3 regions of the Anaerosalibacter massiliensis genome follow, and region 2 is predicted to be linked to each of the others. Evidence: riboswitches for the same ligand, from Rfam matches in the RefSeq annotation. Region 2 holds a riboswitch; each other region holds the start of a gene.
The links. Region 2 has a riboswitch for cobalamin ahead of cobT (nicotinate-nucleotide--dimethylbenzimidazole phosphoribosyltransferase). Riboswitches for the same ligand answer to the same signal wherever they lie in the genome.
Positions count from the first base shown of each region.

Region 1: linked by a shared signal. The riboswitch ahead of NSA23_RS06095 (energy-coupling factor ABC transporter permease) and the one ahead of cobT (nicotinate-nucleotide--dimethylbenzimidazole phosphoribosyltransferase) in region 2 are both predicted to bind cobalamin.
Region 3: linked by a shared signal. The riboswitch ahead of NSA23_RS06735 (NAD(P)H-dependent oxidoreductase) and the one ahead of cobT (nicotinate-nucleotide--dimethylbenzimidazole phosphoribosyltransferase) in region 2 are both predicted to bind cobalamin.

Region 1 covers NZ_JANJZL010000003.1:165,002-168,271, forward strand. Annotated here, with positions in the region: gene NSA23_RS06080 (NAD(P)/FAD-dependent oxidoreductase) at 1-254, shown strand, start outside; gene NSA23_RS06085 (TDT family transporter) at 268-1,236, shown strand; gene mobB (molybdopterin-guanine dinucleotide biosynthesis protein B) at 1,300-1,791, shown strand; cobalamin riboswitch at 1,838-2,010, shown strand; gene NSA23_RS06095 (energy-coupling factor ABC transporter permease) at 2,117-2,848, shown strand; gene NSA23_RS06100 (energy-coupling factor ABC transporter substrate-binding protein) at 2,832-3,125, shown strand; gene cbiQ (cobalt ECF transporter T component CbiQ) at 3,109-3,270, shown strand, end outside.
Region 2 covers NZ_JANJZL010000005.1:142,749-146,018, reverse strand. Annotated here, with positions in the region: gene NSA23_RS09470 (hypothetical protein) at 1-23, opposite strand, end outside; gene NSA23_RS16515 (J domain-containing protein) at 14-571, opposite strand; gene NSA23_RS09460 (DUF5685 family protein) at 537-1,439, opposite strand; cobalamin riboswitch at 1,526-1,656, shown strand; gene cobT (nicotinate-nucleotide--dimethylbenzimidazole phosphoribosyltransferase) at 1,673-2,818, shown strand; gene cobU (bifunctional adenosylcobinamide kinase/adenosylcobinamide-phosphate guanylyltransferase) at 2,823-3,270, shown strand, end outside.
Region 3 covers NZ_JANJZL010000003.1:286,539-289,808, reverse strand. Annotated here, with positions in the region: gene NSA23_RS06745 (NAD(P)H-dependent oxidoreductase) at 1-85, opposite strand, end outside; gene NSA23_RS06740 (nucleoside 2-deoxyribosyltransferase) at 220-735, shown strand; gene NSA23_RS06735 (NAD(P)H-dependent oxidoreductase) at 802-1,473, opposite strand; cobalamin riboswitch at 1,618-1,813, opposite strand; gene aroD (type I 3-dehydroquinate dehydratase) at 2,073-2,831, opposite strand; gene NSA23_RS06725 (shikimate dehydrogenase) at 2,843-3,270, opposite strand, start outside.

The DNA of each region.
Region 1 (3,270 bases), on a different contig from region 2:
CTTTAGGGAAAGTAATATTACCAGATGAAACTTATATTGAAGAAATAGAAAAAGATGAAAATAATTATAAAAAAATAATACATAAAGATGGAAAAATCTATGGAGCTATAATGCAAGGAGATTTATCTTATGGAGGTATATTAACCCAATTGATCAGAGCAAAGATAGATGTTTCTAAAGTTAAAAAACCTATTTTTAATATAGATTATTCTGATTTTTTCAATATAAAAGAAAATCTAGAGTACACTTACTAAGGAGGGAGCCACAATGAATAATCATTTTATAGAGAGATTAGAAAATTTGCCAGTGCCCATTTTGCCTACTTTTGTTGGGGCATTGACTTTATCTAATGTTTATCAGGGATTAGGATTCTCTTGGATAAGACATGTTACTATGTGGATTGCTACTATTATTTGGATTTGTTATATCATAAAAATTTTAAATTTTCCCAATACATTTAAAAAAGAATATTCAAATACTGTTCTGAGCAGTTTATATGCAGGATTTACAATGATTATGATGTTATTAGGAAGCTACTATATTCAATTTCATAAAGGTATTGGAAAGGGACTTTGGTTCTCAGGTATTATAATTCATATGATACACATACTCGTATTCACTTATAGAAATATAATTAAAAAATTTAATAAAGAGACTTTTTTACCTAGTTGGTTTGTAACTTATAATGGTATAATGGTTTCAGCAGTAGTAGGTGGTTTAATGGATGAACTACTTATTTGTAAGTTTATCACTTATTATGGTATTTTTACATATATAATAATTCTTCCATTTATGATTTCTCGTTTAATAAAATTTGAAATAAAAAGGGAAGTCTATCATACTCAAGCAATTTTATTAGCTCCATGTAGTTTGTGTTTAGTAAGTTATTTGAATACTGTAGAAGATCCAAATATATATTTAATAGGATTTCTTTATATTGCTGTTCTAATTTCTCTAGGCTTCCTAATTTATAAATTACCAGTATTTTTTTCAATAGATTTTAGTCCGAGCTATGCTGGAATGACTTTCCCCATGGCTATAGGTATAGTTGCATCTAATAAGATTTCTGAATTTCTAGATAGTTTAGGATATGAATTTTTATCTTATATAACTACTCAAATAGTTGGATTTCAAATATATCTTACAACGGGGATTATAGCTTATGTCTTATTGAAATTTTTAATCATGGCTTTAGGGACTAGAGAAAAGGTAAGAGTTTATAAAGGTATAGAATAAGTAAAGTATATAGTTTTTGCTATGACAGTTAATTGAACTATTTGATTATATGGAGGTTAAGATATGATACCTATTTTTTCAATTGTAGGAGCCTGCTCTAATGTAGGGAAAACTACAGTTTTATGTAATATAGTGAAAGAACTTAAATATAGAGGATATAGGGTAGCTACCATAAAACATAACTCCTGTGATTTTAATATTGACCATCCAGGTAAAGATACATGGAAATATACTCAAGCAGGCTCAGATACTGTAATTATTTCATCATCACAAAAATTTGCTATGATTGAAAATGTTGAAAAAGAGTACAATTTAGATAGTATAGTAAAAAAGATTAATAATGTTGATATAATAATAACTGAAGGATATAAAAAAGAAAACAAACCTAAGCTAGAGGTTTTTAGAAAGGGCTTATCTAAGGAAATTATATCTAGAGACGAAGATTTATTTGGTATTGTTACAAATACTCCTATTAATAAGGATATTCCACAATTTAGTTTTGAAGAGACAGAAAAATTAGTAGATTTTATTGAAAGAAAGTTTTTCAAGGAATAATTTATATTGATATATAATCATAGCTATGATATTATTAAATTGAAAATTACATAGGATAATTTTAGGTTCATAAGATTGAAAGGGAAATTGGTGAAAATCCAATGCAGCCCCGCTACTGTAAGTGAGTACGAAATCAACAAAATGCCACTGATATTTGGGAAGGCGTTGAGAGTAGGATGATCCACAAGCCAGGAGACCTGCCTATTATTCTTAAAGTAAACCTTCGGTGGGAAGTGGTTACTTATTATTTGTATGCATTTTATTTGTTAAATAATAAACCCAACCTTAGGTTGGGTTTTATTTTATTAAGGTGAGGTGATTTTTAATGAAAGAAAAGAAAAAATATTTTTTTATTATTTTATTGCTATTAGGTCTTACTCCAAGTGTTTCTAATGCAATGCATATTATGGAGGGTTTTTTACCAGTTAAATGGGCTATATTTTGGGCTATTATAACTTTACCGTTCTTAGTTATAGGAATTAAAAGAGTTAATAAAATATTTAAAGAAGAGAGCAATAAAAAAGTATTATTAGGTTTGGCAGGAGGTTTTGTGTTTGTATTATCAGCTTTAAAGATACCTTCTGTAACAGGTAGCTGTTCCCACCCAACAGGAGTAGGTTTAGGTGCAATAATATTTGGACCTACTACTATGACAGTAGTTGGAATAATAGTTTTATTATTCCAAGCATTATTACTTGCTCATGGAGGTTTAACCACTTTAGGAGCCAATACTTTTTCTATGGCAGTTATAGGACCATTAGTATCCTATGGTTTATTTAAATTCATGAAAAAAAGAGGGGCTAAAACATCTGTATCTGTATTTGTTGCAGCATGTTTAGGAGATTTAGCCACATATGTTATTACATCTATCCAACTTTCTTTAGCTTTTCCAGATCCAGTAACAGGTTTTGCAGGTTCTATGGCTAAGTTCTTAAGTGTATTTGCAGTTACGCAGATACCTCTTGCTATTGTAGAAGGTATTTTAACAAGTGTTATATATAATTTATTAATTGAATATCATAAGGAAGGAGTGTTGGGCAGTGAAATCACTAAGTAAAAAGAATATACTACTCCTTATATTAGCAATAGTAATTGTTATACTTCCTTTAATATTTATGGGTGGTTCAGAGTTTGAAGGGGCAGATGATCAAGCAGAAGGTGTTATAGAAGAAATAAATCCTGACTATGAACCATGGTTTGATAGTTTATGGGAACCACCAAGTGGAGAAATTGAAAGTTTGTTGTTTTCAGTTCAAGTAGCAATTGGAGCAGGAACTATTGGATATATATTAGGTAATATGAAGGGGAAAAAAGACGTTGCTTCTAATAGATAGATATGCATATATTAATAAACTAAAAAAATTTAATCCTATGGCAAAATTTATTTTTGCCATAGCTGCTCTTTTTGTAGCTATAGGATTTAATAATATATATATTAATTTTATAATTTTTATAATTATGGTTCTATTAACAACAGTA
Region 2 (3,270 bases):
TTACTTTTATTATTTAAATACATGATATAAAGTCTCCCCCCATACACTCACATAGACAATCTAAACAATAAAGGGTTGCACAAATATTACATATATTATGATCTCTATTATTATAAGGTTTTCTGTAGTTATCATTTCTTCTAAATAGGGAATTGAAAGCATTATTATATTCTCTATTTCCAGGATTCATAGAACAAGCTGTTTCTAAATTACTATAGGCTGCATCATACCATCCTCTATTCTGGTTTAATATTCCCATTAAGAAATACCATTCTCCTGTTTTTTTATTTACCATATTTAATTTTCTTTCAGCTTCAGCTAAGTTTCCATTCTGAATATCAATTCTTGCACTATATAATAATTCTTCCTCTGAAAAATTATTATTTCTATTGCTCATAAGAAAATTATAGGCATCATTTATTTCTTTTAATTTCTCCTCAGCTAACTCTCTTAAAGGATTGTCTATGAATTTATCTGGGTGGTATTTTTTTACAAGTTTTTTATAAGCCTGTTTTATTTCACTTTCTGTTGCATTTTTATTTATTTCCAATATTTCGTAAGGATCTTTCATTTGTTTTCATCTCCTTAGTTTCAAACACTTTTTCTATCTGTGCTAGAAGTCCAAAATTAAAAACATTAAATAATATATCCCTATTTTTTTCTATAGGCAATTTTTCAAATGCTCTGCTACATTCTCTAGCATAGGAAGTTAAAATGAAATGTATTCTTTTATTTGTACTTTTTACAAAATCCTTATAAGGTATATTTTTTTTATTTAAAATTAAATTTATTCCATTAAATTCATTATTTTTTATATCCTTTTCTAAATCATCATAAGCATCTATTATATAAATCCATTTTCCGAGATTATATCCTAAATGGTATAATGATTCATCATATTCTTTATTATTTATATAAGATAGTATAGTATAGGCTGTTAATTCACCAAAAGGATGACTTAATTCATCTAGGCTATCTATATTTTTACTTTTTTCAAGATAATAAAGTTTATTTAGATTTTCTTTTATATTATTCTCAATTTGTTGAAAATTTTCGGGTATTTTATTTAAATAAGTTTTAAATATAGATGAAAAAACTCTACTTCTAATAGTTTTGTCATCTATAACATCATCCAATAATTTATGATAAGTTAAAATAATATTCAAATAAGAAGCATATCTTAAAGGCTCATTATCTACTAAAAATATTCTTTTCTTAATTGGATGGAGTATACAATTTCTTTTTATATATTTTTCTTCATTGCCATTGAAAGAATCTAATAATATAGCTAGAAAAGTTGTATCATAATTTAATGTAATTCTAGGAACATTTCCAAAATTATACTTTATATTTCTACAAAGTCCACAATAATAAGCTTTGATCTTTTCATAATCTTTTATTTTCAGTTCCATTTTATAGGGGATGACATAACCAAACATAATATTCTCCTTAAGTTTACTTTCAGTCATAATATATCATACTAAAAAATCTGATTCAATTAGAAACAAATATTTGACTGAAAAAATAATAAGATATATAATAAAATTTGTAAGATAAAAAACAAGGGAAAGTGGTGTGAATCCACTGCAGCCCCCGCTACTGTAAACGATTAAATGAATCGTAAGCCAGATTACCTTAATTAATATATGCTAAAACTTCGGAGGGAAGTTTTATGCGTTTTAGATTTATTCTACCTCCAGAGGTAGTTTTTTTATTTTCTAAATATTTTTTCAAAGAAGGAAGGGATTTCATGAAGCTATTAAAAGAAACATTAGAAGCTATAAAGCCTGTAGATGAAGAAGCAAAGAAGAAGGCTAAGGAAAGAATGGATAACTTAACCAAGCCTATAGGTAGTTTAGGAGTTTTAGAAGATATAGCTATAAGAATGGCAGGAATAACAGGAAAAGTACATAACAAAATGGATAAAAGAAATATAGTGGTTATGTGTGCTGATAATGGAGTAGTAGAAGAAGGTGTTAGTGCTTGCCCTCAATGGTTTACAAAAGTACTTACTGAAAATCTTACTAGAGGATATACTGGTGTAACTGTCCTCTCTGAACTTATAAACTCCCATGTAACTACTGTAGATATAGGTGTAAATGCAGATATAGATAATCCTAAAGTTATAAATAAAAAGATTGCATATGGAACCAAAAACATGACAAAGGAACCAAGTATGACTCGTGAAGAAGCTATAAAGGCTATAGAGGTAGGAATAGAAATATCGGATAAACTTTATAGTGAAGGATATGATATACTAGGAACAGGAGAAATGGGTATAGGAAACACTACTACTAGTGGAGCAGTATTATCTGTATTTTCAGGATTGAGTCCAGATATTACTTGTGGAAAAGGTTCAGGCCTAACAGATGACCAATATGAAGGAAAGAAAAATGCTGTAAAAAAAGCTATAGAAATAAATAAGCCAGACAAAAATGATCCTTTAGATGTTATTTCAAAAGTAGGAGGGTTTGACATAGCTGGGATATGTGGTTGTTTTCTTTCAGCAGCAAAAAATAGAAAACCGATAGTTATAGATGGATTTATTTCATCGGCAGCAGCATTATGTGCAGTTAGGCTAAACCCTATAGTAAAGGATTATTTATTTCCATCTCATCTTTCAAAAGAGCCAGGAGCTATGTATATGATGGAGGAAATAGGACTTAAACCAATGCTTAACCTTGAAATGAGGCTTGGAGAAGGTTCAGGTTGTCCTTTAGCATTTCAGATTATAGATTCGGCTCTTTATATAATGGATAATCTAGCTACTTTTGAACAATCAACTCTTAATAAAGATGTATTAATAGATATTAGGTGATAATATGATTATACTTGTGACAGGTGGAGCAAGGAGTGGAAAAAGCTCCTTTGCTGAAAAACAATATGAAAATAAAAAAGATGTAGTCTATATAGCTACATCTAAGGTAATGGACAAGGAAATGGAAGATAGGGTTATTCTTCATAAAAAATCTAGGCCTAGCTATTGGAGAACCTTTGAGGGAAATTATGATTTAGATAATGCAATAGGGAAAGAAGAAAATTATTTATTAGACTGTGTAACAGTCCTTACATCAAATATAATGTATGATTTAACCAAAGATGAAGAAAGAATATCAATAGAACTTCAAAAAAAAGTAGAAGATACAGTTGTTAATGAATTAAATAAGCTTATAAATAAAATAAATGATGAAAATTATAATTTAGTACTAGTTACAAATGAGATAGGTTCTTCATTAGTACCAGAAAGTCATATAGGAAGAGTTTTTAGAG
Region 3 (3,270 bases), on a different contig from region 2:
CTGGATCAAATTCCTTACAAGCAAATCTAAATTTATGTGCATTCAATATCTCTTCTTTTCTTTTTTCTATATCTATATTTTTCATATTATCCCTCCTACCATTTTATCTATTTATTTATATACCCAATTAGAACAAATTTTAATTGCTTTGCAAATATAGTAAAGATTAATTATTATATATAAGGGTATTTAAAGTAAGAATAGTTAGGAGGTTTAAAAATGAAAGGATATTTTGCTTCACATTTTTTTAATGATGCCGTATTTAGATGGACAGAAGAAGTAGCTAGCTATATTGAAGATGAAACGGGAATTGCTATGTATGTTCCACAAAGAAATGCTGAAATCAATGATAAAAGAGAAAATGATAATATTATCACTGATATAAAAATAGCTCAAGCTGATACTCTTGAGTTAAAAAAGGCCAATATATTATTTGCCTGTTTAGATGGACTTACTATAGACGATGGGGTTGCTGGAGAAGTAATGGGCTTTGGATTAATTAAGGAAATGGAAGAAGAATATAGTATTGTCACTAAAAAACCAAGGCTAATAATCGGAATAATAACTGATATGAGATGGCAAGGAACAGGAGATAATCATTTATATAGAAATTTAATGATTTTAGGAAAAGTTAGAGAACATGGCTATATAGTAGAAGGATATCCTGGAGAAGATGATTATAAAAAAGAAATTGTTAAAATAGTAAAAAAGTTTAAAGAACAAAATAATTTGTAAAATTAGACGAAAAAGCTTAGAACCATATATGGCTCTAAGCTTTTTTATATATAAATTAGAGAATATTTACTTTATCCATTCTACTACTTCCCCAATTGGCCTTCTAGCTTTTTCTATATAGACTTTATCTTTCTTGTATCCAAAAGTTACTAGACAAGAAACTCCAAATTTTGAACTATCTAATATTCCATTGTCTTCTAATAATTTTTCTAACTTCTCCCTGTGAAAATTTTCTATAGGACAAGAGCTTATACCTATTTCTGCAGCAGCCGTTATCATATTCCCTAAGGGAATGTAAGTCTGTTTTATTGACCATTGGAACATAGCTTCTTTATCATTTAAAAGCTTAAAGTTTTCCCTCTGAAAAACTCTATAATCTTCACGTCTTTCACTTATCTCATCTTCTGGTATATTTTTTACATCTTTCATTATATAAGTTATATAGTCAGAACTATATATAATATCTGAACCTTTTCTTGCAAGCATCATTACCAAATGGCTTGATGTTGAAATTTGTTTTTCACAATCTAAAGTTAAAGAAATTAAGTCTTCCTTTAACTTATCATCTTGGATTACAATAAACTTCCAAGGTTCAAATCCAAAAGAACTAGGAGAAAGTCTACCAACTTCAAGTAAAAAATCAATATCCTCTTTTGGTATCTTCTTATTAGAATCAAACTCTTTACAAGCAACCCTGTACCTATGTACATTTAATATTTCTCTTTTCTTATTTTCCATAATATACCTCCTTAATCTTTCATAAAAATAAACAATATAAAAAACACCCCTCAGAGATGAAGAGTGTTTGTTTTCTATAGGCACAAGAAAGCATAGACATAGCCATACTATATCTTTTACACCTTCTCATCCTCGTGAGCAATCATAAGTGTCTTATTTATGGCAGGTCTCCTGACTTAGGTTTATAATAAATTCGCACCTTCCCATTCTTTTATTGAAAGAACAGTGGTATAAGTGAACTCAAATTTCCATTACAGTGGCGGGACCGTGTTGGCATTTCACCAATCTTCCCTTTTAAATTTTTGATATAATCAAAAATACCATAAACAACCGTATTTAATTATAATATCATTTTATTCTAATTTCATTTATATGTCAAGTGAACTCCCCCCACTTATTTACCCCTATGAGAGATTCTAACCACTAAGCTAAATTCACAAGAAATTTGGTAATTAAGTTTTAACCTTGCTAGATAATCCTTATTATTGTTGAATTAGTCATATACCTATTGTACCTCTCTTGTTTTACAAGTCTAGAAGTACGTTCTATGTTTTGATTAGAAGTTGAGGTATTCTTGTTTATATTAAATAAATAAACTATTATTTATTTAATACACTAAGAATCTGTCTAAGTTCTAAAGCAAATATTTGCCCTGGTGCTGAAACTTTTTCTCCAGACGCAAAAGTAGCAGCAGAACCAAATGTTTTTCCTACTATCCTACTTATAACTCCCTTTTTTCCCATAGAAATTGTAATCAATGGCTTATTAGCATGATTCTCTTTCATATAATTTGTAGCCTCTAAAAGGACTAAAACATCACTAACACTATTTGGCATAAATGCTACTTTTAATATATCAGCTCTTAGGTTTTGCATCTTCAATAGCCTAGATATTATTTCGTCTTTTGGAGGAGTTTGTTTAAAATCATGATTTGACATTATTACATAAACACTATTAGAATGTGCTGTATTTAAAATCTTCTTTATATTTTCTTCTTTATTAAAAAGTTCAATGTCTATTAAATCTATAATTTTTGATTCTATAGCCATACAATTTAACTTTATATAATATTCATCACTTATCTTTTTATTTCCGCCTTCTCTGATACTACGAAAAGTAAATAATATGGGTACATCTTTTAAATTTTTCCTTATATATATTAATGTTTCTAAAACTTTATCCATTCTTTCCACTTCTTCATAAAAATCTACACGCCACTCTACTACATCAGGTAATAATTTTTTAATGCTTTCAGTTTCACTAATTATTTCATCTTGAGTTTTACCTACAATAGGTACAAATATTTTTGTATTTCCCTCGCCAATATTTATATTTCTTACAGTTACTACATCACTCATTTCTTCACCTTCTATTTTTTAAACAATAATTCTTTCACATAATCAACTGGCATTTCCTTTCCTGTCCATAATTTAAAAGCTTCTGCCCCTTGCCATAATACCATTCCATAACCATTAATTACCTTGCAACCTTGTTTTTCAGCCATATTTAATAGTTTTGTCTTACTAGGTTCATAAACTATATCTGAAACAACTAAATCAGGATATAATATAGATGGATCCGGAATATTACATTTATCTTCCAGTGGCTTCATTCCTACAGATGTTGCATCTATAAAAATTGAACTTTCCTGTATTTCTGTTCTCAATATATTTATATTATAAAGATCAAATACTTTAGCTTTACAATTTGTTTCCTTGTTTATTTTTTGAGCCACTTTTTCTGCCCTTGTATATGAAGAAGTTTTTCTATTAAATATAGATATTTCTTTTACACCAT